4 regions of the Streptomyces sp. NPDC094143 genome follow, and region 1 is predicted to be linked to each of the others. Evidence: riboswitches for the same ligand, from Rfam matches in the RefSeq annotation. Region 1 holds a riboswitch; each other region holds the start of a gene.

Region 1 (7,087 bases):
ACGGGACTGGGCGTTGGTGCGGTAGAAGACCGCGACGTCGCCCGCCTTCGCCTCGCCGGCGTCCGTGAGGCGGTCTATCTCGTCGGCGACGAACTGGGCCTCGTCGTGCTCGGTGTCGGCGACGTAGCCGGTGATCAGCGCGCCCGCGCCCGCGTTGGTCCACAGGTTCTTGGGGCGGCGGGACTCGTTGCGTTCGATGACCGCGTTGGCGGCGCTGAGGATCGTCTGCGTGGAGCGGTAGTTCTGCTCCAGCAGGATCGTCGTCGCGTTCGGGTAGTCCTCCTCGAACTGGAGGATGTTGCGGATCGTCGCGCCGCGGAAGGCGTAGATCGACTGGTCGGCGTCGCCCACGACGCACAGCTCGGCGGGCGGGACCTCGGCCTCCGGCGGTACGTCCACGGGGTGCTCGGAGGTGCCGACCAGCTCACGGACCAGGGCGTACTGCGCGTGGTTGGTGTCCTGGTACTCGTCGACCAGGACGTGCCGGAAGCGGCGGCGGTAGTGCTCGGCGACGTCCGGGAAGGCGCGCAGCAGGTTGACCGTCGTCATGATCAGGTCGTCGAAGTCGAGGGCGTTCGCCTCGCGCAGCCGCGACTGGTAGAGGGCGTAGGCCTGGGCGAGGGTCTTCTCGAAGCCGTCGGTGGCCTGGGCGGCGAAGTCCTCCTCGTCGATCAGCTCGTTCTTCAGGTTGCTGATCTTAGCGCTGAAGGACTTGGGCGGGAAGCGCTTGGGGTCGAGGTCCAGGTCGCGGCAGACCAGGGCCATCAGGCGCTTGGAGTCGGCGGCGTCGTAGATCGAGAAGGAGGACGTGAAGCCGAGGCGCTTGCTCTCGCGCCTGAGGATGCGCACGCAGGCGCTGTGGAACGTCATGACCCACATCGCGTTCGCGCGGGGGCCGACGAGCTGCTCGACGCGCTCCTTCATCTCGCCCGCGGCCTTGTTGGTGAACGTGATCGCGAGGATCTGGCCCGGGTGGACGTCCCGCTCGGCGAGCAGGTGGGCGATGCGGTGCGTGAGCACGCGGGTCTTGCCGGAGCCGGCGCCGGCCACGATGAGCAGCGGGGAGCCGGAGTGGACGACCGCGGCACGCTGGTTGTCGTTCAGCCCGTCCAGCAGCGCGGCGGAGTCGATCACCGGGCGCGGGGCGCCGTCGCGGTAGTGGGTGTCCCGCTCCGGCGGCGCGTCGAACCTCCCGCCGAACAGATCGTCCGGGATCGACTCCGGAACGTGATCGTCCTCGGGTGGCGGCGGGGGCTCGTCCGCGGGGCCCCGCTGGGCCTGGAGACTCGCCAGGAAGTGGTCGTCAAAGAGGCTGCTCATCGCTCTCCGAGTCTAGGACGCCCCACTGACAGCCCGCCGCCGCCCTGAGAACATCGCCGCGGAGCTGGGCCTTCCGTGACCGGCCACCGGCCCGTCGTCGCTCCATGGATTGGCGTGATCACTTCGTGTGACACCTCGCGCATTCCCGGGCGACTCGTGACCAAAGCCCTCCACTCCCTCACGCTCAGCGATGCTCCGGCATAAGGTCACGAAAATGTATCGGGCATATCACCCATCAACCTTCACACGGACCACACGAGTTGGCTACGGTGCGACCGGGCCGCACGACCCCCACCGGCGAACGTCGCCGGGCCGCGCGGCCTCCGCCGAGTCCGGTGTGCCGCAGCGGCAGCCGGAGCCGGGGACCCACCGAGAACCTGGGGTGAATCGGCCCGACTCCCTCCCTGGGAAGGCCGTAGGGCAACCCTTCCGAAACCACCCGCCCGAACCCGACAGCTAACCCGGTAGGCGGAACTTTGGAAGGAGTCGCCTCCCTTGGCGTCGCACCGTAAGTCGCGTCCTTCGGGCACGCGCGTGGCAGGCATACGGACCCCCGCCCTCGCAACGGCGGCCCTCACCTCCGTGGCCCTGCTGTCCCAGTCGGCCAACGCCGCCCCCGAGGCCGACGGCAAGCCCAGCCTGGAGGAAGTCGAGAAGAAGGTCGACGACCTGTACCGCCAGGCCGAGTCGGCGACCGACAAGTACAACGCGGTCAAGGAGAAGACCGCGAAGCAGCGCAAGCGCGTCGACACCCTCCTCGACGACGTCGCCCAGCGCACCGAGAAGCTCAACGAGGCGCGGGAGAGGCTGGGTTCCTTCGCCGCCGCCCAGTACCGCACCGGCGCCGCCGCCCCGGACACCGCCACGTTCCTGTTCGCGGACACCCCGCAGGACTACTTCGACCAGGCTCAGCTGATGGACCGGATGACCGGCCGCCAGAAGGGCGCGGTCGACGACTACGTCACACAGCAGTCCGAGACGATGACCAAGCGCCAGGAGGCCACCGACAGCCTGCGGACGCTCACCGAGTCGCAGAGCGACCTGAAGACGGCCAAGGCCACCGTCCAGCGGAAGCTCGCCGCCGCCCGCGACCTGCTGTCGCAGCTGACCGCCGAGGAGAAGGCGCGGCTCGCGGCGATCGAGAAGGAGAAGCAGCAGGAGGCCGCCCGCAGGGCCGCCGAGCTGGCCCGCGAGCAGGCCGCACAGGAAAAGGCCAGCGAGGAGGCCGCACGGGAGAAGGCCCGGGAAGAGGCCGCCCAGCGGCAGGACAGCACCCCGTCGGGCACTGCCTCCGGCTCCACCTCCACAGCCCCGGCCGACTCCTCGTACGCCACCAAGGCCGGCAAGGCGCTCGCCTTCGTCCGCGCCCAGATCGGCAAGCCGTACGTGTGGGGCGCCGTCGGCCCCGGCTCCTACGACTGCTCCGGCCTCACCCAGGCCGCGTGGAAGGCCGCCGGGGTGAGCCTGCCGCGCACCACCTACGACCAGGTCGACGCCGGCACCACCGTCCCCCTGTCCAGTGCGCAACCCGGGGACCTGGTGTTCTTCTACGACGACATCACCCACGTCGGCATCTACATCGGCAACGGCATGATGATCCACGCCCCGAAGCCGGGCACGTACGTGCGCGAGGAGTCGGTCTACTACGACGGCGAGTCGGCCATCCACAGCGTGGTCCGGCCGGCCTGAGGGGTCTCGGCGTTTTTGCGGGGCACGCGCGCGTGCCCCTCTCACAACCCGCGCGCCGCTCTCTAGCATCGGCGCTATGCCCGGCCCCTCCCCATTTGCCACCTTGTGGGCGACCTACGCGCTGACCACCGGCACCCTGTCGGTCGGTCTCGACTCGGCGGGGTACGAGGTCCTCTCCCGCATCGCCCTCGTCCCGGCCTGCGCGGCCTGGCTGGGGACCGTGGCGTACGCCGTGCTGCGGCTGCCGCGGTCGGCGTGGCGGGCGCAGGCACCGGCCGCCCACACCTTCACGGCGGCGACCGCCCTCCTCGGCGCCGGGCTCTCGGCGGCCGGCCGGCAGACGTCCGCGGCGGCCCTGCTGGCGCTCGCGGCACTGCTGTGGACGCTGCTGCTCGCCGACGGGGACCCGAGCCGCGGCGGGACCGTGTTCCTGCGCTGCGTGGCCACCCAGGGGCTCGCCGTGCTCGGCGCCACGCTCGCCGCGGCCGAGTCGGCGGCCTGGCCGGCCCACGCCGCCCTGGTGCTGTTCTGGCTGGGGCTGATCCTGTACTGCTTCGCCCTGTTCCGCTTCGCCCCGCGCGAGGTGACCGACGGGCGCGGGGACCACTGGCTCGCGGGCGGCGCCCTCGCCGTCTCGGCACTGGCCGGGGCGCGGCTCCTCAGCGCCGACAGCGGCCGCCTCTCCCTGTGGAACGACGACGCCCACGCCGTCCTCAGCCGGGTCACCGTCGCCCTGCTGGTGCTCACCCTGGTGTGCTGGGTCGCCCTGCTCACCGCCGAGCTCATGTGGCCCCGGCCTGGCTACGACGTGCGCCGCTGGGCCGGTGTCTTCGGCGCGGCCGTGACGGCGGCCGCGGCGCCGGCCGTCGCCGCAGCCCTGGACGCCCCCTGGCTCGACGCCGTCGGGGAGGCACTGCTGTGGCTCGCGGTGGCGCTGTGGCTCGCGTGCACCGCCTGGACGGCCGCCGCGGCCCGCGCCGGGTCCCGGCCCGCCGGGGTCAGACCCAGAGCACGGCGATGAAGACGTTCGCCGCGGTCAGCAGCCCGACCAGGCCGAACAGGCCCTTGTCCACCTTCTCGTCGTCCCGCTTCACGTAGACCAGACCGAGGATCACGATCAGCAGCGCCAGCTTCACGCCGATCTTGACGTTGTTCACGGACTGGTCGTCGGCCTGGTTGAGCCCGACCAGGATCACCCCGGTGACCAGCATCGTCAGCGCGCCGTGCAGCATCGCGGGGGTGTAGCGGGCGGTGCCCTGGCCCATCGCCTTCATCTGGGTGAGGAAACCGCCCAGGAGCGCGGCGATGCCGATGATGTGGAGACCGACGAAGAGGTGGATGAGTACGTCCATGGGGCCGGAGCCTAATCAGGGGCCCCGACGCCTCCGGCACCGGCCACCGGCCACCGGCCACCGGCCACCGGCCACCGGCCACCGATGCATATATGCGCTCCATAGCACCCGATCACCGTCACTCGCCCGGGAAATCGGCGCATCGGTCATCACGCTGAGTTGAGTGGACGGCGTCGAGGAGGCATCACGGTCGCATACGGTCACCGCCGGTCCTCTCGGAACACTTCCGCGCACCCGCCCCCGGCCCCGCACGCCGAGGTTTAGCGTCCTCCACCAGGTGACCGGCTCCCCACCGCCGCCCGGGCCAGGGGCGGCAGTCGGACACCACCGCCGAGAAGGTCCGGCGGCGGTCCGCTTCCCCTGTGCGGGCCGTCGCCGGACGCGCGCAGGCCGCTGTCCGCTCCCCCGGCGGCCGTACGCGCCCACCGGCGGCCGAGGAAAGGACGTGGCCCGAAGAGTGGCAGCGCACCGCAAGCCCCGACAGCGCTCGACAGGTGGCGGCAAGGCCCGCACGGCGGCCACGATCGCCCTGGCGGGCGCGGCGACGGCGACGGGCTTCGACGGAACCGGACACGCCGAACCGGAGCTCACCCCCGGCCAGGTCAAGGCCAAGGTGGACAAGCTGTACCAGGAGGCGGAGGTCGCCACCGAGAAGCACAACGGCGCGAAGGAGAAGGCCGAGGCGGCCGGGCAGCGGCTGAAAGGGCTCCAGGACCAGGCCGCCCGCAAGGAAGGACGGCTCAACACGGCCCGTGAGGCCCTCGGCGCGGTCGCGTCGGCCCAGTACCGCGGCGGCGGCCTGGATCCCGCGCTGCAGCTCGCCCTGTCGGACGACCCCGACCGCTACCTGGAGAACGCCGAGTTCGTCGAACGGGCCGGCGACCGGCGGCAGTCCGCCGTCGCCGGCGTCCGCAAGCAGCTCCGGGAGATCGAGCAGCTGCGCGGCGCCGCCCACATCGAGCTGACCTCCCTGAAGTCACGGCAGACGGAGCTGAAGCGGCACAAGAGGACGATCACCGGCAAGCTCGGCACGGCACGGCAACTGCTGTCCCGGCTCACCGCCGAGGAGCGCACCCGGCTCGACGGGTCCCCCCGCGCCTCCCGAGCCCCAGGACCGCGGGACACCCTGGCGGCCCCCGGGTCAGCCGCCTCCCAGGCGCCCAACTCCCGCGCGGCCGCAGCCGTCTCCTACGCCTACCAGAAGCTCGGCAGCCCTTACGTCTGGGGCGCGACCGGCCCGAACGCCTTCGACTGCTCGGGCCTGGTCCAGGCCGCGTACCGCTCCGCCGGCGTCTCCCTGCCCCGCACGACCTACTCCCAGATCGACGCGGGCCGCCGCGTCACCCGCTCCGAACTCCGCCCCGGCGACCTGGTGTTCTTCTACGCCGGCATCAGCCACGTCGGCATCTACGTGGGCAACGGGCAGATGATCCACGCCCCCAACCCGTCCGCCCCGGTCCGGGTCGCCCCGCTCGACGAGATGCCCTACGCGGGCGCCACCCGGGTGGTCTGAGCCGGTCGGGCCACGCGCGGGTGGCCCGACCGCGCCGGCGTCACACCAGTCGCCTGGCCGTCGCCCAGCGCGTCAGCTCGTGCCGGTTGGAGAGCTGCAGCTTGCGCAGGACCGCCGAGACATGCGACTCGACCGTCTTCACGGAGATGAACAGCTGCTTGGCGATCTCCTTGTACGCGTATCCCCGGGCGATCAGCCGCAGCACCTCGCGCTCGCGCTGGGTCAGGCGATCCAGGTCCTCGTCGACCGGCGGCGCGTCCGTCGAGGCGAAGGCGTCCAGGACGAACCCGGCCAGCCGCGGGGAGAACACCGCGTCGCCCTCCTGGACGCGGAAGATGGAGTCCACGAGGTCCGTGCCGGTGATCGTCTTGGTGACGTATCCGCGGGCCCCGCCGCGGATCACGCCGATCACGTCCTCCGCCGCGTCCGACACGGACAGCGCCAGGAAGCGCACCGGCTGCTCGGCATCGCCCATCAACGGGGCGCAGCGCCGCAGCACTTCCACCCCGCCGCCGCCCGGCAGGTGCACGTCGAGGAGGACCACCTCGGGCCGGGTCGCGGTGATGACCGTGACCGCCTGGTCGACGTCCGCCGCCTCACCGACGACCTCGACGCCGGTCTGCTCGGTCTGCCCGATCTCGGCCTGGACGCCCGTGCGGAACATGCGGTGGTCGTCGACGAGGACCACGCGCACATGACGCCCGCCCGACTCAGCGGGCCCGGCCGCCTGTGCCGCTCCCGTCGTACCGTTCGCCTCGGTCGGGTCGCTCATGACGTCTTCTCCGCCCTCTCCATCTCCAGTTCGACCTCCGTGCCGCCGTCCGGCACCGCGCGCAGTCGCGCCGTGCCGCCGTTGCGCTCCATGCGGCCGATGATCGATTCTCTGACACCCATCCGGTCGGTGGGTATCGAGTCGAGGTCGAAGCCGGGTCCGCGGTCCCGGACGGACACGAAGACCGTCTTCCCCTCGACCTCGGCGTAGACCTGTACGGCTCCTCCCTCGCCACCGTACTTGGCGGCGTTCACCATCGCTTCGCGCGCGGCCTGCATCTGTGCGGCCACTCTCTCGTCGAGCGGGCAGTCCCCCACCACCACGACCTCGATGGGGACGCCGTGGTTGTCCTCCACCTCGGCCGCGTTGCGCCGGACCGCGTCGGCGAGGGTCGTGGGCTCGTCGGCCTCGTCCTTGCCCGTGCCCTCGGGCTTGTAGAGC
Region 2 (7,087 bases), on a different contig from region 1:
GCGGCGGGTCTCGCCGTGCTGTCGGTGATGGAGAACGAGCAGATCGTCGCAGGCGTCCGGGCCACGGGGGAGCGGCTGAAAACCCGGCTCGCGGCGCTGACGGACCGGTACGAGATGCTCGCCGACGTCCGCGGCCGGGGCCTGATGATCGGCATCGAGTTCGGCCGGCCGAAGTCACTGAAGCTGCGCAGCCGGTGGACCATGCTCCAGGCCGCGCGCAAGGGACTGTTCGCGCAGATGGTGGTCGTACCGCTGCTGCAGCGGCACCGGATCCTCACCCAGGTCTCCGGTGACCATATGGAGGTGATCAAGCTGATCCCGCCGCTGATCATCGGGGAGCGGGAGGTGGACCGGTTCGTCGACGCGTTCACGGCCGTGATGGACGACGCCCACAACGGCGGACTGGTGTGGGACTTCGGCAAGACGCTCGTCAAGCAGGCGGTCGCCAACCGGTGAGACGGCCCCTCTTGCCTCAGGGGCAAAAAATTTGCCGCTGAGGCAACACTTCGGCTGAATGGAGCCATGAGCTCCCCCGAGACCGAGCGGCCCCCCGGGGCCGACTCGCCGGCCGACCCGGCCGGTGCGCTGCCCGCGGTCGCGCCGCAGCTGCGGGCCCTGCGGCGCCAGGCCTCCCTGACCCTGGAGGCCGCGGCCCGCGCCGCCGGACTTTCGCCCGCCCACCTCTCCCGCCTGGAGACCGGGCAGCGCCAGCCCTCGCTGCCGATGCTGCTCACGCTCGCCCGCGTCTACGGTACGACCGTCTCCGAGCTGCTCGGTGAGACCGTCGCCGGCCGGGACGCCGTCGTGCGCGCGGCCGACATGGAACCCACCGCTGCGGGCGGCTGGACGTACTGGCAGGCCGGCGCCTCCGGCCGCGGGATGCAGGCCCTGCGGGTCCACGTCCCGTACGGCTCCCAGGGCGACATCGTGCGCGTCCACCCCGGCGAGGAGTGGCTGCACGTCCTGCGGGGCCGGCTTCGGCTGCGCCTGGGGGACACCACGCACCGGCTGGCGGCCGGCGACAGCGCCCACTTCGACTCGCTCACCCCGCACCGTATCGCCGCCGAGGACCACGACGGCGTCGACCTGCTGTTCGTCCACACCCTGCTGCAGAGCCCCACGGCCGCCCTGTGCCTGGGGCCGGCCTCCGGAGACGCGTCATGAGCGACATAGAGGACAAGTTCCCCCGCGCCCTGTGGGTGCGGCTGTTCGTCTACCTCGTCCTGGGGCACGTCTTCGCCGCGTTCGTCTACCTGCTGTTCGAGGTGGGCGCCAAGTAGCCGCCGGGCGGTGCCTCAGTCCAGGAGCCGCTCGCGCAGCCGCTCCCGGGTTTGCGAGGAGAGCTTCAGCCCCTTCTCCAGGTAGGGGTCGACGCCGCCCCAGGTCTCCTCGATGGTGTCGAAGGCGGCCGTCAGGTACTCGGCGCGCGCGTCGAACAGCGGGCTGAGCAGCTCCATGACCTCGGGGGAGTAGGCCGAGGCGTGCGAGCTGCTGCGGTGCACCTTGTAGCGGCGGTGCTTGGCGTTCGACTTCAGGTAGTCCTCGACGATGGCGTCCCGCTCGACGCCCAGGGCGAGCAGCGTCACCGCGATGGACAGGCCCGCGCGGTCCTTGCCCGCCGCGCAGTGCATCAGCGCGGGGACGCTGTCCTCGGCGAGCGCGTGCAGCACCCGGGAGTGCTCCGCGGTGCGGTCCTTGATGATCATGCGGTAGGACGCGATCATCCGGTCCGCGCCCTTGCCGTCCGCGAGGATCGCGCGCAGCTGGTCCAGGTCGCCGTCGCGGACCATCCTCCAGAACTCGGCGCCGTCGGCCGGGTCGCTCAGCGGCAGGTTCACATTGCGCACGCCCGGCAGGTCGATGTCCGGGCCTTCGAGCTTCTGGTCGGCGGCGTTGCGGAAGTCGAAGACCGTGTGCAGACCCAGCGTGGCCAGGAAGGCGGCGTCCTCCCCGGTCGCGTGCGCCAGGTGGCCGCTGCGGAACAGCACGCCCTGCCGCACCCGCCGTCCGTCCACGGTCGGCAGTCCGCCCACGTCGCGGAAGTTGCGCACTCCGGCCAGCTCGGGCTCGGTCGACGGGACCTGCTGTGTCACCTGGGCTCCTCCCCATCGGCGCCGCCGACGCGGGCTCGCCGACGGGCACCACTCGACCATACGACATGCCTGCCAGGGGCAATGAGTCGTCCACAGGCGTTGCCCGAAGCGCCCGCGGCACTCGATGATGTTGCTGCTTGATCGCACCTGGTCGCGCTTGTTCGAATCTGTGAGGGCTCGATGCTGGACATCTCCGAGGACGGTCGTACATGGGTGCTCTCCGGGCCGGCCAGCAGCTACGCCCTCCATGTCACCGACCGGCATGAACTGCTGCACCTGCACTGGGGCCCCCGGATCGCGCTCGCCGACGCCGAGGCCCTCGCCGCGCGCCCGCTGCCGGAGTACTGGCCGTTCGAGTCCCCGCTCGACGGCCGCGAGGAGTACCCGGCCGAGGGCGGCCCCCGGTTCGTCCACCCCGCCCTGTCCGTGCGCACCGCCGGGCGGCGCGGCACCGAGTGGGTCCACGAGGGGCACGACACCGAGGACGGCGAGCTGCGCCTGCGCTTCCGTGACGACGGCCTGACCGTCACCCTGCACTACCGGATGCGCCCCTCCTCGGACGTCGTCGAGCGCTGGGTGACCCTGGACAACCGGGGACCGCAGGCCGAGGTGCTGCGCGCCGACTCCGCCACCTGGACCCTGCCCGACCGCGACACCTGGCGGCTGTCCCAGCTGCACGGCCGCTGGGGCGCCGAGTCCCGGCTGGTGCGCTCCGAACTGACCTACGGCGAGAAGGTGATCGGCAGCCGGCGCGGCCACACCGGACACCAGCATCTGCCCTGGGTCGCCCTCGACACCGGCGCGACCGAGGAGCACGGCGAGGTCTACGGCTGCGCCCTGGGCTGGTCCGGCTCCTGGCGGATCTCCGTGGCGCGGCTCCCCGACGCGCGCGTGCAGATCACCGGCGGCGCCGGCCACGACGACTCGGGCCTGCTGACGCTGGGCACGGGCGAGTCGTACACGACCCCCGTCTTCGCCGGGCTGTGGAGCGACGGCGGCTTCGGCGGGGCGAGCCGCGCCTGGCACGCCTACCAGCGGGCGTACGTGATCCCGGACGCCGGGCAGGACCGGCCGGTGCTGTTCAACTCCTGGGAGGCCACCGAGTTCGACATCTCCGAGGAGCGGCAGCGGGCGCTCGCCGAGCGGGCCGCCGCCCTGGGGGTCGAGCTGTTCGTCGTCGACGACGGCTGGTTCGGGGCACGCACCAGCGACCGGGCGGGGCTCGGCGACTGGACGCCCAACCCCGACCGCTTCCCCGGCGGGCTGAAGCCGCTCGCCGACCATGTGCACGGCCTCGGCATGCGGTTCGGCATCTGGGTCGAGCCCGAGATGGTGAACCCGGACAGCGACCTGTACCGCGCCCACCCGGACTGGGTGCAGTACCAACCAGGACGAAACCGGACTGAGTTCCGCAATCAGCTCGTACTGAACCTGGCCCGGGAGGACGTCCAGGAGTACCTGTGGGAGCAGCTCGACGGGCTCCTCTCCAGCGCCCCGATCGACTACGTCAAGTGGGACTTCAACCGCTGCTTCACCGACGCCGGCTGGCCCGGCGACCCCTACCCGCAGCGGCTCTGGGTCGACCACGTCCGCGCCCTGTACGCCCTGTTGGACCGGTTGCGGGCCGCCCACCCGGGCGTGGCCTTCGAGTCCTGCTCGGGCGGCGGCGGCCGGATCGACCTCGGCGTGCTGAGCCGTACGGACCAGGTGTGGACCTCCGACAACACCGATCCGCTCGACCGGCTCGCCATCCAGCACGGCTTCAGCCAGATCCACCCCGCGCGCGTGATGGCCGCCTGGGTCACCGACAGTCCGAACGCCATGCTCAACCACCGGGCCAGTTCCCTGCGGTTCCGGTTCGTCAGCGCCATGGCCGGGGTGCTCGGGGTCGGCGGCGACCTCACGAAGTGGACGGAGGAGGAGCTCGCCGAGGCGCGGGAGTGGGTGGGGCGCTACAAGGAGATCCGCCCCGTGGTGCAGCGCGGTGACCTCCATCGGCTGCGGCCCCCGGAGGGCGGACTGAGCGCCGTGCAGTACGTCCTCGGTGACGAGACCGTGGTCCTCGCCTGGCTCCAGGCGCAGCGCTACGGCGAGCCCGTGCCGGCGCTCCGGCTGCGTGGGGTGGATCCGGCGGCGACGTACGAATGCCTCGAAACGGGCGAACTGCATCGAGGGGCCGTCCTGCTGCACCACGGGCTGCGGGTCGGTCTGCGCGGAGATCTGGACGCCGCCGTGGTCCACCTTAAGCGGAAGTAGCCCTTCTTGTCCGAATAAGGTGCTTCAGTCGCTTCGTCATAACGTGCCCCGGTCGTAGAGGAGATGGGGCCGGGGTGCGTGACCATCGTCATATTCGTGACGATGCGTTGTCGCCATGTGCACGTAATCAACGCGTTATTCAGGGCGATTGAGGAAATCCGGAGATCCGCAATCCACGCTCGGTGACGGGAAATGTGCCGACGCGTCGAGGAAAACGCCTTCACAGGCAACCCCAAGCTTGTCCCGTCGCGTCCTGGTCGCTTACGTTCCACACCAATCCGGACGGACGCCTAATCCTGCCGCCGCCCGGAGCCCGCACACACTGACCCGACGTACGGCAGGAGCGGGGGACCCACAGGTAAGACGCCTGTTCCGGTTCCCGGAACGGGCTTGGGGTTAAGCCGCGCCTTGGCGCGGCCGGGCATCTCCAGCCCGCACCCGACAGCTCACCTCGCAGGCGACGGAGAGGAATTCGTCATGCCCGCGAAGGGTAAGCACCGCCGCCCCAAGACCCAGCGTTTCACCCGCTCCATCGCCGTCGCCGGAACCGGTGGAGCCGCTCTCGCCCTTCCCCTCATGGGGGCCGCCGGCGCCCACGCCGCCACCCCGCAGTCGGCTCCGGAAAAGGCCGTCCAGGCCGCCCCGGCCGCCGAGAAGAAGGCCGCGGAAAAGGGCACCGGCGCGCGCACCTACACGGTGAAGGCCGGCGACTATCTCGCGAAGATCGCCGACGACCAGAACGTCAGCGGCGGCTGGAAGAAGCTCTACTCCGACAACCGGGACGCCGTCGGCGACGACCCGTCGCTGATCCACCCGGGCCTGAAGCTCACCCTCGGCAAGAAGGCCGCCGCGAGCGCCCCCGAGGCGTCCGCGCCGTCCGCGCCAAAGGCCTCGGCCGGGAAGGCGGAGAAGGAGTCCGCGGAGAAGTCCGCGAAGTCCTCGTCCGCCGGATCGTCCGCCGGGACGGAGACCGCGGCGAAGCCGGCCGCAGCGAAGCCGGCCGCCGCCAAGCCGGCCGCCGCCAAGCCGGCCGCCCAGAGCAACGCCGGCGGTTACAGCTCGCCGGTGGACGGCGCCATCGTCGGCACCCCGTACCGCATGTCCGGCAGCATGTGGTCCAGCGGCTACCACACCGGCGTCGACTTCGTCGTCCCGACCGGCACCTCCCTCAAGGCCGTCGGCGCGGGCACGGTCGTCTCCGCCGGGTGGGGCGGCGCGTACGGCAACCAGGTCGTCATCAAGCTGAACGACGGCCACTACGCCCAGTACGCCCACCTGTCCCAGCTGTCCGTCTCGGCCGGCCAGACCGTGACGGCCGGGCAGCAGGTCGGCCTGTCCGGCGCCACCGGCAACGTCACCGGACCGCACCTGCACTTCGAGATCCGCACCGCCCCGGGCTACGGCTCGGACGTGGACCCGGTCGCCTTCCTGCGCTCCCACGGCGTCTCCGTCGGCTGACCGACCGCGCCACCAGCTGCCCGGCATGGCCTGACACGCTGACATGCCTGACATGGCAGGCACGGCTGACTCCTGACACGTCACCGAAGGCCGGACCCCGATCCCCGGGGTCCGGCCTTCGGTGTGCGCGTTCCCTGATCGGCCCATGGGGTCGACTGGGGGCGGCAGTCGGGACACAGTGATCCGACCAGCAGCGGCTCGGTGTAGCCGAAGACCAGCGGCCGGACCCCGGGTCCGCCGACGCAGCGGCGCAGCCGGGTCGTGGTGTTGTGATTGGCGCCGCTGGCGATTCACCCGGCAACACCCCTGACGCGTCGGCTATTCCGGAATTGGGGAACACTTCAGGAGTGGCTTATCTCACCGCCCGTCAACTCTTTCCTACGGTCGCGTAGGTCACATTCGAGGGTGAATCATGAGCGGCTGTGGCAGACGATTCGAAGAGTGACAGCAGAGCAGTGATCGGGTCGTACGTGGCGGTGGGGGACAGCTTCACCGAGGGCGTCGGTGATCCCGGCCCCGACGGGGCGTTCGTCGGCTGGGCCGACCGGTTCGCCGTCCTGCTCGCCGACCTCCGGCCCGAGGGCGACTTCCAGTACACCAACCTCGCCGTGCGCGGGAAACTCCTCGACCAGATCGTGGCGGACCAGGTTCCGCGGGCCATCGAGATGGCCCCGGACCTCGTGTCGTTCTGCGCCGGGGGCAACGACATCATCCGGCCCGGCACCGACCCGGACGAGGTGGCCGAGCGCTTCGAGCGGGCGCTGGCGCGGCTCACCGCGGTGGCCGGGACGGTGCTGGTGACGACCGGGTTCGACACGCGTGGCGTGCCCGTGCTCAAGCATCTGCGCGGCAAGATCGCCACGTACAACGGCCATGTCCGGGCCATCGCCGACCGGTACGGCTGCCCGGTGCTCGACCTGTGGTCCCTGCGCAGTGTGCAGGACCGCCGGGCCTGGGACGCCGACCGGCTGCACCTGTCGCCCGAGGGGCACACGCGCGTGGCGCTCCGCGCGGGGCAGGTGCTCGGTCTCGACGTGCCGGCCGATCCCGAGCAGCCCTGGCCGCCGCTGCCGCCGCGCGGCACGCTGGAGGTCCGGCGCGACGACGTGCAGTGGGCGCGGGAGTTCCTGGTGCCGTGGATCGGGCGACGGCTGCGGGGGGAGTCCTCCGGGGACCAGGTGACGGCCAAGGGGGCGTTGTCGCCGGCGGACATCCGGATGCGGATCGCCGCTGTGGCGTGAGGGCGTAGCGGGTTGCGCGTCTTCGCCTGACCGTGGGTG
Region 3 (7,087 bases), on a different contig from region 1:
GTATCTCCTCCCGCGCACGCGCCGAACGGGCCATGCGCCCTCCCCCCTCGTCGTCAGGTACGGCGCAGCCGGGCCGCGCCCTTCAGGGTCCGCGCGGCCAGCGCCGCGAGGCGCGGCCGGCCGCGGACGAAGCTGTGCGCGCGGCGCGCCGGCTCGCGGCTCAGCCAGTGCAGCGCCGCGCCCGCCCCAGGCCGGGTCACCGCGCCCTCGTACACGGGCAGTTCGCCCGTCTTCAGCGCGTCCTTGTACTCGGCCGCGCCCCGCCCCAGGTCGAGCGTGCCGATGCCCGCGGCCGCCGCCGCCTCGGCCATGCGCAGGTGCAGCACCAGACCGGGCGAGAACTTCGCGAACTCCGGCTCGTAGGCCGGGAACCAGCAGGCCAGCACCGACGCCGAGCGCAGCCCGAAGTGCGCGGCGACGGGCCGGCCGCCCGCGTACAGCACGGACAGCGTGCCGCTGCACTCCGGGGCCCGGGTGCGGGCCAGGTGCCCGACGAGCCGGGTGATCCACTCCTGCGCGAACCGGTCCCTGCGGCCTGTCCTGCGGTACTGCGCCGACTTCCACTCCATGAGCGTGCGCAGCGCGGCCGGGTCGCGTTCGTCGAACACGAACCGCACCTCGCCGGCCTGCCGGGCCAGCCTGCGCTCCTTGGCCAGGGTGGTCTTCAGGAACTTGGGCGACTGGGCGCGCAGCACCGACTCGTAGGTCTCGTAGCCCTTCTCCACGTCGACGACGTAGGTGGCGTGCTCCTCCGCCGCGTACCGGACGAACAGCCGCTGCTCCGCCTCCAGGTTGTCGAAGGCGAAGGACGACAGCGAGCAGGCCCGCAGCAGTTCGCCCGTCTCCAGGTCCAGGCCGGGCCGCAGGATCGCGCCCTGCGCGTCCGAGACCCCGAGCCCGATGGCGCGGCCCTGTCCCAACGGGCCGCGTTCATAGGGCAGGAAGCCGACCGGCTCCGGGCCCTCGTGGACCACCGCGACCCGGGCCCGCGGCCTCACCAGACCGACGGCCTCGGTGAACTCCGGTTCCATGAAAGGGCTGCGCGGTGCCTCCGAGGCGGCGCGCAGCGCGCGCCAGCGCTCCCTCTCCCCCTCGCCGAGCTCCCCGGGCCCGGCCACGCGAATGCGCCCACTGCTCAACCCGACCCCCCGATCAAGTCCCGCTGGACACTTGGAAGGTACCGCTCGATGCGGCCTCTCGGGTAGGTAGCGGACCATGTTGTTGCCAACTGGTGCAGAGGCCCTCAACCGGGCAATCGGCGTGTGCCGCGCGATGAAACGAAGGGGCGCGTTGTCCGTATTCTCTGATCATGGCCGCACCCCTCGCATATTCACTCATCGCCACCGACCTGGACGGGACGCTGCTGCGCGGCGACGACACCCTGTCCGACCGGTCCCTCGCCGTGCTCGCGCGGGTGGCGGACGCCGGTGCCCAGCACCTCGTGGTGACGGGCCGCCCGGCGCCGAGAGTGCGGCCGCTCCTGGACGACCTGGGGTGCACGGGGCTCGCGGTGTGCGGGCAGGGCGCGCAGGTGTACGACGCCGGCGCGAACCGGATGCTGTGGTCCGTCACGCTGGACCGGGAGCTGGCCGAGACGGCCATCGGGAAGATCGAGGCCGAGGTGGGGGAGGTGTACGCGGCGGTCGACCAGGACGGGGTCGACGGGCTCACGCTCATCGAGCCGGGGTATCTCATGCCGCACCCGACGCTGCCCGCGGTGCGGGTCGACCGGCGCGACGAGCTGTGGGGTGAGCCGATCAGCAAGGTGCTGCTGCGCCACCCCTGCCTGTCGGACGACGAACTGGCGGCGACGGCCCGCTCGGTGGTGGGTTCACTGGCGACGGTGACGATGTCGGGGCCCGGCACGGTCGAGCTCCAGCCGTGCGGTGTCACCAAGGCGACGGGGCTGGCGCTGGCCGCCGAGCACCTGGGGCTGCGGCCCGCGGACACCATCGCCTTCGGTGACATGCCCAACGACATCCCGATGTTCGACTGGGCGGCGCACGGCGTCGCGATGGCCAACGGTCATCCCGAACTCAAGGCCGTGGCCGACGAGATCACGCTGTCGAACGAGGACGACGGCATCGCCGTCGTCCTCGAACGACTGCTGGGCGGGACGGCTCAGTACGGACCGTTGACGTTGTCGATCGAGCCGTAGCGGTCGGCCGCGTAGTTGCAGGCCGCCGTGATGTTGGCGACCGGGTCGTACGGGTCGTAGGGGGTGCCGGGCACGTGGTAGGCGGCGAAGGTCGGGTCGATGACCTGGAGCAGGCCCTTGGACGGGGTGCCCTTGGCGGCGTTCGAGTCCCAGTTGTTGATCGCCTGCGGGTTGCCCGACGACTCTCGCATGATGTTGCGGTAGATGCCGTCGTACGAGCCCGGGATGCCCTTCTGGGCCATGATGTCCAGCGCCTCGCGGATCCATCCGTCGAGGTTGTTCGCGTAGGTCTTCGCGGCGGCCGGGGTGGCCTGCGTGACGCCACCGGCCGGCTTGGCCGGGGTGGCCGACTGCGTCGCCTTCTTCGGGGCGACGGCCTTGGTGGTCCCGACCTTCAGCTTCAGACCCGGGCGGATCAGCTTCGGGTCGTCACCGACGGCGGCGCGGTTGTCCTGGTACAGCCGCTTCCAGCCGCCGGAGACGTCGTACTTCTCGGCGATGCGGTAGAGCGAGTCGCCCTTGACCACGGTGTACGTGAGCGACTTGGCGGGCTGGGCCGCCTGCGCCACGGTCAGCGCGGCCGGGGCGCTCTGGGGCTCCGCGGCGCTCGCCTGCGTCGCGCCGAGGAGCGGCAGGGTCAGTGCCGCTCCACCGGTGCCGACGGCGACGACACCACGGGTGATCGGGTTCCTTGCGGGGCGACGGTGCTTACCTCGTCCGGGCATGGCGATATTCCTCTCCGGCGCCTGCGAGGTGAGCTGTCGGGTTCGGGCCGGGAGGTGCCCGGCCGCACACGGCGTGCTGCTGTCGTGCGCGGCTTCACCCCGAGCCGTTCCGCTGTCGTGCGGACCGGCGACTTACCTGGGTCCCCCGCTCCTGCCCTGCGTGAGTGAGTCGGTGTGTGTGGGGAGTCCGGGCGGCGGCAGGATTCGGCGGTCCGCCGGACTGGGCCGGAACGTATGCGAGAGCACATGCCGGGAACAAGCACCGGAGTCACACGAGGTGCTGTTTGACCTTGGTCAGGGTGGAATGGGCCGCTTGATCCTTTGCGCGAGCCAAGCCTCAACTCGCTTTCGGTGAAAGGCGTAACCACTCGATGCGCCGGCAGTGCCGCGGAAGGGTCGAAGTGATTCAATTCACTGATCGCGACCCGGGGCGCAATGTCCCGCAAGAGGAATTTGCTTCGCCAATGCCGCAAATCTCGCATAGGTCGCGAATTCCCGGTAAGTCGGAACATTTCTGTTCTTATGGGCTGATCGAAAACATTGCGGTCGTGATCGGATACCACCCGGCCTGTAACCATGGGCGCTGGCGGTGATCGAAACGTGACCGGATACGCTGACTCGAGTGATGGCAGCGACCTATCGACAATCCGCGTAAGCACCGGCAGACACCAGCAGACAGGAGACCCCTCGTGACCGACGTCGGGCCATTCGGGCTGAGCGTGCGGGACCAGGCTCTGGAGGCCGATGTCCAGGCCGGACTGGCGGCTGTCGAGGAAGGCCTGCTAGAGGCCACCAAGAGTGCGGTGCCCTTCATCACGGAGGCCGCCCAGCACCTGGTACGGGCCGGCGGCAAGCGGTTCCGGCCGCTGCTCGTGATGCTCGCCGCCCAGTTCGGCGACCGGCACGCACCCGGCATCGTGCCGTCGGCCGTCGTCGTGGAGCTGACGCACCTCGCCACGCTGTACCACGACGACGTGATGGACGAGGCCGCCGTGCGCCGCGGGGTGGACAGCGCCAACACCCGCTGGGGCAACTCCGTCGCGGTCCTCACCGGCGACTTCCTCTTCGCGCGCGCCTCGCACATCCTGGCCGACCTCGGTCCGGAGGCGGTACGGGTGCAGGCCGAGGCGTTCGAGCGGCTGGTGACCGGCCAGATCCTGGAGACGGCCGGACCGCAGGACGGCCGTGACCCGGTCGAGCACTACCTGGACGTGCTGGGCGGCAAGACCGGCTCGCTGGTGGCGGTCTCGTGCCGGTTCGGCGCGATGATGTCCGGCGCCGACGATACGGTCGTGGACGTGCTGACCCAGTACGGCGAGCGGCTCGGCGTCGCCTTCCAGCTCGCCGACGACGTCCTGGACATCGCCTCCGACTCCCACGAGTCCGGCAAGACCCCCGGCACCGACCTGCGCGAGGGCATCCCGACCCTGCCGGTGCTGCGGCTGCGCGAGCGGGCGGCCCGGCTCGGGCTCGCCGAGGACGTCGCCCTGTGCGAGCTGCTGGACTCCGACCTGACCGACGACGACCGGCACGCCGAGGCCCTGCGCCTGCTGCGCGCCCACCCGGCGCTCGAACAGGCCCGCCGGGACACCGTCCGCTACGCCGAGGACGCCCGCTCGGCACTGGCACCGCTGCCCGCATGCGCCGCCAAGACGGCGCTCGTGGAGCTGTGCGACGCCGTGGTGCACCGGGCCGGCTGACCGCCCGCCGCCCCCCGACCCCTACGGGTCGGGGGAGAAGCCGCCCCTGCGTGTCATACCCCAGCAGTACGCGGAGTTGAGTCCGGGGTCTGACGTATCTGCCTGGCCGATTTGGTCAGATGGAAACCACGGAAAACACCACTCCTCACCCGTTCGGGTGAGAATGGCGGCTCAGGGACGAGTGCGTGCACGACACGGACAGCCGCCGCCGACCACGGAGGTAAGGCACACATGGCACCGTACGCATCCGACGACAGCACGACCGGCGGGGAGGTCGACGAGCAGCACTCCCGGCGGCGCAAGGCCGCGCGGTACGTCGTCCCGGTGACGGTGGTGGGGGTGGCGGCCGCGACGATCGGCCTGGTCCCCGCACTCGCCGACTCCGGTGACCCCGACCTTCCCAAGATCACCGCACAGCAGCTCATCCAGAAGATCGCCGAGTCGGACACCGAGCAGCTCTCCGGCACGGTGAAGATCAGCACCGACCTCGGCCTGCCGAACCTCGGCGGGCTGGAGTCCGGCCTGCTGTCCGGCGCCGCCGGCCGGGGGGAGGACGGCTCCTCCGCCGACCCGACGGCCAAGCTCACCGAACTGGCCTCCGGCACGCACACCCTGCGCGTTGCCGCCGACGGCCCCGACCGGCAGAAGCTGTCGCTGCTGGAGAACGCCGCCGAGTACAGCATCGTCCACAACGGCAAGGACGTCTGGGCCTACGACAGCAAGTCCAACGAGGTCTACCACGGCACCGCCTCCGACGGCCCGGCGCACGAGAAGGAGCAGCAGCCGCCGGCCACGCCGAAGGACTTCGCCGAGGAGGCCCTGAAGGCCGTCGACGACACGACCTCCGTGACCGTGGACGGCACCGCCCAGGTCGCCGGCCGGGACGCCTACAAGCTGCTCGTCAAGCCGAAGCAGTCCGGCTCGACGGTCGGCGCGATCACCGTCGCCGTGGACGCGCGGACGGGCACGCCGCTGAAGTTCACGCTGACCCCGGCGAGCGGCGGCGCCGCCGTCGTCGACGCGGGCTTCACCCAGGTCAGCTTCGCCAAGCCGGCCGCCTCGACCTTCGACTTCACCCCGCCGAAGGGCGCGAAGGTCACCGAGGAGAAGGACTTCGGCAAGGACTTCGGCAAGGAGTTCGAGAAGGGCGAGGCGCGCGGGCACGCGGAGAAGGCCCCGAAGTCCGGTGAGCACCTCGGCAAGGGCCCCGAGGGCATGAAGACCATCGGCGAGGGCTGGAACGCCATAGCGACCTTCGACACCGGCGGCGAGGGCGTGCCCTCGGGTGAGGCCGGCGGCGAGTTCGGCGGCTTCATCGACTCGCTCGGCGACAAGGTCACCGGCGGCTTCGGCTCGGGCACGGTCTTCTCGACCCGCCTGATCAACGCCCTGGTCACCGACGACGGCAAGGTCTACGTGGGCGCCGTCACCAAGGACGCGCTCGTGAAGGCGGCCGACGCCGGGAAGTGAGTCCCGTACGCGCGCGGGGCCCCGGCCCCGCACCGCGCGGGACGCCGAGAGAACGAGGAAACCGATGGGTGAACCGTCCGCCGCGGAGCCGGAGCAGCGCGGTGAGCAGACCGGGGAACCGGTCATCGCCACCCGCGCGCTCACCAAGCGCTACCGCGGTGGACAGCTCGCCGTCGACGGTCTGGACCTGACCGTCCCGGCGGGCAGCGTCTTCGGCTTCCTCGGCCCCAACGGCTCCGGCAAGACCACCACCATCCGCATGCTGATGGGCCTGATCGAGCCCACCTCCGGCACGGTGCGGGTCCTCGGGCGGCCCATGCCCGGGGCCACCCGCGCCGTGCTCCCGCACGTCGGCGCCCTCATCGAGGGCCCGGCCCTCTACGGCTTCCTCTCCGGCCGCGACAACCTCCTGCGCTACGACTCCGCCGACCCGGCCGCCGATCCGCGCACCCGGCGGGCCCGGGTCGCCGCCGCCCTGGACCGGGTGGGCCTGACGGCCGCGGCGGGCAAGAAGGCCAAGGCGTACTCGCTCGGCATGAAGCAGCGCCTGGGCCTGGCCGCCGCCCTGCTCCAGCCGCGCCGGCTGCTGGTCCTCGACGAGCCGACCAACGGCCTCGACCCGCAGGGCATGCGCGAGATCCGCACCCTGATCCGCGAACTCGCCTCGGACGGTACGACCGTCTTCCTCTCCTCGCACCTCCTCGACGAGATCGAACAGGTCTGCACGCACGCGGCCGTGATGGCCCAGGGCCGGCTCCTCACCCAGGGCCCGGTCGCCGAGCTGGCCGCCGGGGCGCGCGGCCTGCTGGTGGTGACCACACCGGACGGGGCGGAGGCGGCCCGGGTCCTGAAGGAACAGGGCGTGGGCGACCTCACCGTCACCGGCGACCGGGTGACCGGCGAACCCCCGGACCGCGACCTGGCCGAGGTGAACGCCGCGCTGGTCGCGGCTGGGGTGCGGGTCCGCGGCTTCACGGTCGAACGGGCCTCGCTGGAGGACGCGTTCGTGGCACTGACCGGGGAGGGCTTCGATG
Region 4 (7,087 bases), on a different contig from region 1:
CCAGGAGCCGGATGGAGTTGGTACCGCAGTCCACGGCGGCGACACGGGTCACTGGGCGGCCTCCTCGGCACTCGTCACACAGGCACCCTTGCGCCACCACTGCGGCAGCATGGCCAGCGCCTCGTCGCCCAGCGGGTTCACCCCGGGCCCCGCGGCCAGCGAGTGCGCCACCAGCACGTGCAGGCACTTCACCCGGTCCGGCATGCCGCCCGCGCTCGGGAAGTTCTTCAGCTCCTCGATCTCGTCGCGGCGCCGGACGTAGTCCTCGTGCGCCGCCCGGTAGGCCGCCGCCAGCTCCGGGTCCGCGGCGAGGCGCTCGGTCATCTCCTTCATCACGCCGTTCGCCTCCAGCGTGCCGATGGCCGAGTTCGCCTTCGGGCACGTCAGGTAGTACAGCGTGGGGAACGGCGTGCCGTCGGGCAGCCGCGGGGCCGTCTCGACGACGTCGGGCTGTCCGCAGGGGCAGCGGTGCGCGATGGCCCGCAGGCCGCGCGGGGGCCGACCGAGCTGCTGCTTGAAGGCCTCGACGTCCGCGTCGGTGGGCTCGGTGCGCGGGGTGGTCGGCGGGGGCGTTTCCATGACTGTCTTCAGGCTGTCTTTCTGTGGATTGGGGTCACTGACGGGGGCTCGGGCCGCTGACGACCGACGTCGCTTCGCTCACCGGTCGGAGGCGTCGGCCTTGTCGACCCCGTCCCAGACGTTCGCGTACCAGGGGCGGTCGGCCGCCCCGAGGTCGGCGCGCGACTGCTTCGCCGCGTGCGGGTCGATCATGATGAAGCCCGTCTCCCCCGGCATGACGTAGTGCAACCGCTGCCGGATCTGCTGCTCGGCGTACGCGTCGTCCTGCCAGCGCGCCTTGAGGTCGCGCAGCCGTTCGACGCGCTCGCGGGCCTGCTGCTGCTCGCGCCGCAGGTCCTCGATCTCGGCGCGCTGGGAGACGTACTGCCGCATCGGGTAGGCCAGGGCCACGATCAGCGAGCACATCACCAGGGCGAGCAGCGCGGCCCGGCCGGTCAGCCGGGAGCGGCGGGCCTGCCGCTTGGTCTGGGAACGGTAGACCCGGGCCGCGGTCTGCTCGCCGAGCAGCCGGATCCTGGTCGCGGTGGAGAACCGGTCCCGGTCCTTCACGGCCATGTCTGTCCGCCTCCCGCTGCACCGTCATACGCGCGTACGTCCCCGGACACGGTACGGGACCGAGTACGGGGACGTACGTACGACGCTGCCTGTGACGGGCCGGGCCTTTCGGCGATCAGCCCTTGAAGCGCGGGAACGCGCTGCGGCCGGCGTACACCGCCGCGTCGTCGAGGATCTCCTCGATGCGCAGCAGCTGGTTGTACTTGGCGACGCGCTCGGAGCGGGCCGGGGCGCCGGTCTTGATCTGGCCGCAGTTGGTGGCGACGGCCAGGTCGGCGATGGTGACGTCCTCGGTCTCGCCGGAGCGGTGGGACATCATGCACTTGAAGCCGTTGCGCTGGGCCAGCTCGACGGCGTCCAGGGTCTCGGTGAGCGAGCCGATCTGGTTGACCTTGACCAGCAGGGCGTTGGCCGCGCCCTCCTCGATGCCGCGGGCGAGGCGCTCGGGGTTGGTGACGAACAGGTCGTCGCCGACGAGCTGGACCTTGTCACCGAGCTTGTCGGTGATGGTCTTCCAGCCCTCCCAGTCGTCCTCGAACAGCGGGTCCTCGATGGAGACGAGCGGGTACGCGTCGACGAGCTCCGCGTAGTACTCGGTCATCTCGGCCGCCGAGCGCTCCTTGCCCTCGAAGGTGTAGACGCCGTCCTTGTAGAACTCGGAGGCGGCGACGTCGAGCGCCAGGGCGATCTGCTCGCCGGGGGTGTAGCCGGCTTCCTTGATGGCTTCGAGGATGAGGTCGAGGGCCTCGCGGTTGGAGCCGAGGTTCGGGGCGAAGCCGCCCTCGTCGCCGAGGCCGGTGGCCAGGCCCTTGCTCTTCAGGACCTTCTTCAGCGTGTGGTAGACCTCGGCGCCCCAGCGCAGGGCCTCGGAGAAGGACTCCGCGCCGATCGGGGCGATCATGAACTCCTGGATGTCCACGTTGGAGTCGGCGTGCGAGCCGCCGTTCAGGATGTTCATCATCGGCACCGGCAGCAGGTGCGCGTTCGGGCCGCCCAGGTAGCGGAACAGCGGCAGGTCGCTGGCCTCGGAGGCGGCGTGGGCGACGGCGAGCGAGACGCCGAGGATGGCGTTGGCGCCGAGGGAGCCCTTGTTGTCGGTGGCGTCCAGGTCGAACATCGCCTGGTCGATCAGGCGCTGCTCGGTGGCGTCATAGCCGACCAGCTCCGGGCCGATCTGCTCGATGACCGCGAGGACGGCCTTCTCCACACCCTTGCCGAGGTAGCGGTTCGAGTCGCCGTCGCGGAGCTCGATGGCCTCGAAGGCGCCCGTGGAGGCGCCGGACGGGACGGCGGCACGGCCGGTGCTGCCGTCGTCGAGGCCGACCTCGACCTCGACCGTGGGGTTGCCTCGGGAGTCCAGGATTTCCCGGGCTACGACGACGTCGATGGACGGCACGAGCATCTCCTTCTTGATGTGACGCGGGTACGCGGGTCGCGTGGACCCGGCGAGGTGCGGGCCGGTGGCTCGCGACATGAGCCTAACCGGCTCCGGGCGATCGGCCACCGGGTCGCCCACCCCATGGACAGAACCGAGAGTAAATTGTTTCCGAACGGAACAAAGCCGGTTGCCGAAAAAACCCCGCCCCGGTGCGTACGGGGGACGACGCACCGGGACGGGGAGCCCGTGGGGACGGGGATGGGCCGCTGCCTACTTCAGGTGCAGCTGCTGGCCCGGGTAGATGAGGTTGGCGTCCTCGACGATGTCCTTGTTCAGCTGGAAGAGCTTCTCCCAGCCGCCCTTGACCTTCTCCTCGGCCGCGATCGTGCTCAGGGTGTCGCCCTTGACGACCTTGTACTCGCCGTCGCCCTTCTTGACCTTCTTGCCGGTCGGGGTGGTGACGGTCTTCTTGGCGGCCGGGCGCTCCTCGGAGCGGGAGGCCGGCTGCTGGGTCTCGCGGGTCTCGGTGCTCTGCTGGCTCTGGCTCTGGCTCTGGCCCTGGCTCTGCGAGGAGCTGCCGGAGTCGCTGGAGCCGCCACCGGTGTAGCCGGCGCTCGACAGGCCCTTGCCGCAGACCGGCCAGGCACCCTTGCCCTGGCCCGCGAGGACCTTCTCGGCGATCTCGATCTGCTGGGCCTTGGTGGCCTGGTCGGCGGTGGAGGCGTACTTCGTGCCGCCGTAGCCGGCCCAGGTGGAGGCGGAGAACTGCAGACCGCCGTAGTAGCCGTTGCCGGTGTTGATGGACCAGTTGCCGCCGGACTCGCACTGGGCGACGGCTTCCCACTCGGAGGCGGTGGCGGCGGAGGCGTTGCCGGCCGCCATCAGCGGGGCGGCGACGGCGGCACCGGTGACACCGGCGATGGCGATGGCGCGAGTGGCCTTGGACGGACGGCGGTGCGTGCCCTTACCGGAAAACAGCATGGAGAGATCCCCTCACCGACGCCTGCGAGGTGAGCTGTCGGGTTCGGGCCGGTTGAGTTGCCCGGCCGCGTCCCTCGCGGGACACGGCTTCACCCCAAGCCCTTCCGGCCAACCGGCCGGTCGGGCACCTACCTTGGGTCCCCCGCTCCTGCCTACGGCGCTTGACGCGACGACTGTTCCCGTGCGGCCGCTGGCAGGATTCGGCGTTGCGGCAGCCGGGGCTCGCGATGACGAGCGGTCACGACCGTAGACAGGTGATCGGCGGAATTTCAAAGACGATCAGGGCTTCTGAGATCTATCTCTCACCGCACTTATACGGGACATACGGCGCGAAACGTGACGCTAACTCACCCGGTTTCGCGGTGACTTAGGCCCTCGTTTCCGCACTGCCCGAAGGGCTACCCCTCGTCCGCTTCGCCCTCCACCGTGAGCGTCTGACCGGGCTGAACGGGGTCCGCGGCGTCGTCGGCGGTCTTCTCGTCCCCCGTGGCCGGCTCCTGCCATCCGCCGTCGACGGGGAGGGAGTCGGCGATGGACCAGGAACTGTCACCGACACCCACGATGTAGGCGCCTTCGGACGCCTCGCCGGCACTCGTGTCGCCGCGCGAGGCGTGCCGGCCCGAGGAACCGCTCTCACGGCCGCCCGCGGAGTCGGCGCTCTCGTCCGCACTGGGGCCGCGGTGACGGCCGGAGCCGGTGTCCGTGCGGTCCGAAGCGTCACCGGCCGACCGGGAGTTGCCGGAGGCGGCACCCCCGGGCGTGGCCGAGGCCGAGCCGTCCGACGTCCGGCCGGAAGGACGGGAGTCGGGCGACTTGTCGGACTTGGCGGAATCGTCCCGCGAAGTCGATGAGCCGTCAGGCGACGCCGAGCCGGACGGAGAAGGCGACGGGGACGTCGTGGACGCGGAAGGCGAGGAAGAGGAAGAGGAAGGGGACTCGGACGATCCCAGCGAGTCGAGCAGACCGGACGAGTTTGCCGGAGCGGATTCACCGGATTCACCGGACGAACCGGACTCCCCGGTCTCTCCCGACGCGCCCTGCTCGAGGCCGGAGAGCAGCCCGCAGGTGCGCCATGCGCCGACCCCCTGGTCGGCGAGGATTCTCTCCGCCACGGATATCTGCTGGGAGCGACTGGCGAGGTCGGCGCTCGGCGCGTAGTCCAGACCACCGTGGTTCTCCCAGTCCTCCTGGGACAGGGCGAGGCCGCCGTAGTAGCCGTTGCCGCTGTTCTGGCTCCAGGCACCACCCGTCTCGCAGTCCGCGACCCGGTCCCAGGTCGTGCCGTCGGCCGCGCTGGCGCCGGAGGCCCCGAGGAGGGGGATCGCGATGGCGGAGCCGGTCACTCCGGCCGCAACGAGGAGTGCCGGAGCCTGGCGGGGGCGGCGGTGCCGACCGTTCCCGGAGAGCATGCGGAGACCTTTCGCGAGACAGCAGTGACCCACGCGGCGCAGGGGTCCCCGGCCGCGCTGATGGGTGAACGTATCGGCACACGATCACTTGTCACAAGTTCATGCCGTGCAGATCACATGAAGATCACAAAGCTGAGGGCGTGTCACTTCGCGATCGGGGTGAACTCCACCGGCAGGGTGCGCAGCCCGCGCATGATGAGCCCGCCGCGCCATCTCAGCTCGGCCGGGTCCACCGCGAGGCGGAGGTCCGGGAGGCGGGTGAGGAGGGCGGCGAGCGCGGTCTGGCCCTCCAGGCGGGCGAGCGGGGCACCGAGGCAGTAGTGGATGCCGTGGCCGTAACCGAGGTGCTGGTTGTCACGGCGCGACAGGTCGAGCACGTCCGGGTCGGCGAACCGCTCCGGGTCCCGGTCCGCGGCGGCCAGGACGACCAGGACCGGGTCGCCCGCGTCGATCCGCTGCCCACCGATGGTGAGCGGCTGCGTGGCGAACCGCCAGGTGGCGAGCTCGACCGGCCCGTCGTAGCGCAGCAGTTCCTCCACGCCGGTCTCCAGCAGGCCGGTCTCCCCGGCGGCGAGGGAGGCCTGCAGGCGAGTGCGCTGCTCGGGGTGGGTGAGCAGGGCGAAGGTGCCGTTGCCGATGAGGTTGACCGTCGTCTCGAAACCGGCGAACAGCAGGATGAAGGCCATGGCCGCGGCCTCGTTCTCGGTGAGGTGCTCGCCGTGGTCGGAGGCGCGGATGAGGCCGGAGATGAGGTCCTCGCCCGGACCGGGCGCGGCGGGGAGCGCCTCCCGCTTGCGGTGGATGAGGTCGGCGAGGTAGCCGCGCATCTTCTTCACGGACCGCGCCACGCCGCCCCGCGGCCCGCCCTGGTGACGGATCATCATGCCCGCCCAGTCCCGGAAGTCGTCCTGGTCCTCGCGGGGGACGCCGAGCAGGTCGCAGATGGCGTAGATGGGCAGCGGAAAGGCGAACTCGTGAATGAGGTCGGCGCTCCCCCTGTCCGCGAACCCGTCGATGAGCCGGTCGGTGAGCTCCTGCACCCGCGGCGCGAACTCGGCGACCCGGCGGGGCGTGAACGCCTTGGACACGAGCCGCCGCAGCCGGGTGTGGTCCGGCGGGTCGATGTTGAGCAGGTGCGTCATCAGCTCGGCCTTGCGCTCCCCGGGGATGCCGGTCTTGCCCTTGGCGTGCGCGGGTTCGTCGTGGTGCGCCGGGTTCTTGGAGAGCCGGGGGTCGGCGAGGGTCTGCTTGGCGTCGGCGTAGCGCGTGACCAGCCAGGCTTCGACGCCGCTCGGGAGCCGTGTCCTGTGGACGGGGCTGTGCTCGCGGAGCCAGGCGTAGGCGGGGTAGGGGTCGCTCGCGAACTCCCAGGTGAACAGGGCGGGGGCGGGAGTGGGGGACGGAGCGGGCGGGCTGGGCTGGGGCTGGTCGGTCACCCTCCGACCGTATCCGGCCCGCTGCCGCTCCCCCGTGCCGGTCCGCTCAGCCCTCGGCCTGTCTGATCGCGTCCCGGTAGGCGCGGGCCGCCGCTCTCAGGGCCGCCTCCGGGTCCACGCCCTCCGCCTCCGCCCGGACGGCCAGGGCCAGGAGGTCGTAGCCGATGCCCTCCACGGGTGGGAGCGGTATGTCCAGGTTCGCCGTGCGGGCGCGGGACGCCAGCTTGGCGGCGAGGGCCAGGCCGGGCTGGCCCAGGGGGATGCCCTCGGTGACCGAGGTGCGCTGTTTCTCCACCGCCTTGGTGCGCAGCCAGTGGGCTTTGACCTCCTCGGGCGTGGTGGCCGTCGCGTCGCCGAAGACGTGCGGGTGGCGGTGGATCAGCTTGGCGACGATGCCGCCGGCCACGTCGTCGACGGAGAACGGCGCCTCGGGGTCCTCCTCCGCGATGCGGGCGTGGAAGACGACCTGGAGGAGGACGTCGCCGAGCTCCTCGCGCAGTTCGTCCCGGTCGCCCTCCTCGATCGCCTCGACGAGCTCGTACGCCTCCTCGATGCCGTACTTGGCCAGGCCCTTGTGGGTCTGCTGGGAGGACCAGGGGCACTCGGTCCGGATCCGGTCCATGACCTGCACGATGTCGAGCAGGCGGGCGCCCGGCAGGTCGTAGGAGGCGGGCAGCAGCTCCAGCTCCGGCATGGCGAGGCGGCCGGTGCCGGCGAGGCGGGCCAGACCGTCGGTCAGGGCCGGCTCG

What was found. Region 1 has a riboswitch for cyclic di-AMP ahead of ABTZ58_RS15490 (C40 family peptidase). Riboswitches for the same ligand answer to the same signal wherever they lie in the genome.
Region 2: it holds a riboswitch for cyclic di-AMP, as region 1 does, so the genes downstream of both, ABTZ58_RS17010 (M23 family metallopeptidase) here and ABTZ58_RS15490 (C40 family peptidase) in region 1, are expected to answer to the same signal.
Region 3: it holds a riboswitch for cyclic di-AMP, as region 1 does, so the genes downstream of both, ABTZ58_RS26775 (transglycosylase SLT domain-containing protein) here and ABTZ58_RS15490 (C40 family peptidase) in region 1, are expected to answer to the same signal.
Region 4: it holds a riboswitch for cyclic di-AMP, as region 1 does, so the genes downstream of both, ABTZ58_RS22190 (transglycosylase family protein) here and ABTZ58_RS15490 (C40 family peptidase) in region 1, are expected to answer to the same signal.

What each region holds. Positions count from the first base shown of each region.
Region 1 is NZ_JBEOTZ010000010.1:62,137-69,223, forward strand. It holds gene pcrA (DNA helicase PcrA) at 1-1,320, opposite strand, end outside; cyclic di-AMP (ydaO/yuaA leader) riboswitch at 1,635-1,808, shown strand; gene ABTZ58_RS15490 (C40 family peptidase) at 1,816-3,009, shown strand; gene ABTZ58_RS15495 (SLAC1 family transporter) at 3,086-4,030, shown strand; gene ABTZ58_RS15500 (hypothetical protein) at 4,008-4,361, opposite strand; gene ABTZ58_RS15505 (C40 family peptidase) at 4,819-5,874, shown strand; gene ABTZ58_RS15510 (LuxR C-terminal-related transcriptional regulator) at 5,915-6,646, opposite strand; gene ABTZ58_RS15515 (ATP-binding protein) at 6,643-7,087, opposite strand, start outside.
Region 2 is NZ_JBEOTZ010000011.1:140,133-147,219, forward strand. It holds gene ABTZ58_RS16985 (aspartate aminotransferase family protein) at 1-456, shown strand, start outside; gene ABTZ58_RS16990 (helix-turn-helix domain-containing protein) at 523-1,164, shown strand; gene ABTZ58_RS16995 (DUF6126 family protein) at 1,161-1,280, shown strand; gene ABTZ58_RS17000 (tyrosine-protein phosphatase) at 1,296-2,093, opposite strand; gene ABTZ58_RS17005 (alpha-galactosidase) at 2,274-4,349, shown strand; cyclic di-AMP (ydaO/yuaA leader) riboswitch at 4,667-4,822, shown strand; gene ABTZ58_RS17010 (M23 family metallopeptidase) at 4,827-5,807, shown strand; gene ABTZ58_RS17020 (SGNH/GDSL hydrolase family protein) at 6,263-7,048, shown strand.
Region 3 is NZ_JBEOTZ010000023.1:124,579-131,665, forward strand. It holds gene ABTZ58_RS26760 (glycosyltransferase family 2 protein) at 1-34, opposite strand, end outside; gene ABTZ58_RS26765 (GNAT family N-acetyltransferase) at 54-1,139, opposite strand; gene ABTZ58_RS26770 (HAD family hydrolase) at 1,310-2,158, shown strand; gene ABTZ58_RS26775 (transglycosylase SLT domain-containing protein) at 2,122-2,883, opposite strand; cyclic di-AMP (ydaO/yuaA leader) riboswitch at 2,887-3,068, opposite strand; gene ABTZ58_RS26780 (polyprenyl synthetase family protein) at 3,573-4,583, shown strand; gene ABTZ58_RS26785 (LolA family protein) at 4,815-6,053, shown strand; gene ABTZ58_RS26790 (ABC transporter ATP-binding protein) at 6,118-7,087, shown strand, end outside; gene ABTZ58_RS26795 (ABC transporter permease) at 7,085-7,087, shown strand, end outside.
Region 4 is NZ_JBEOTZ010000017.1:87,240-94,326, forward strand. It holds gene ABTZ58_RS22170 (Ppx/GppA phosphatase family protein) at 1-52, opposite strand, end outside; gene ABTZ58_RS22175 (DUF501 domain-containing protein) at 49-579, opposite strand; gene ABTZ58_RS22180 (FtsB family cell division protein) at 658-1,134, opposite strand; gene eno (phosphopyruvate hydratase) at 1,250-2,530, opposite strand; gene ABTZ58_RS22190 (transglycosylase family protein) at 2,783-3,493, opposite strand; cyclic di-AMP (ydaO/yuaA leader) riboswitch at 3,498-3,663, opposite strand; gene ABTZ58_RS22195 (transglycosylase family protein) at 3,892-4,902, opposite strand; gene ABTZ58_RS22200 (cytochrome P450 family protein) at 5,046-6,338, opposite strand; gene ABTZ58_RS22205 (nucleoside triphosphate pyrophosphohydrolase) at 6,385-7,087, opposite strand, start outside.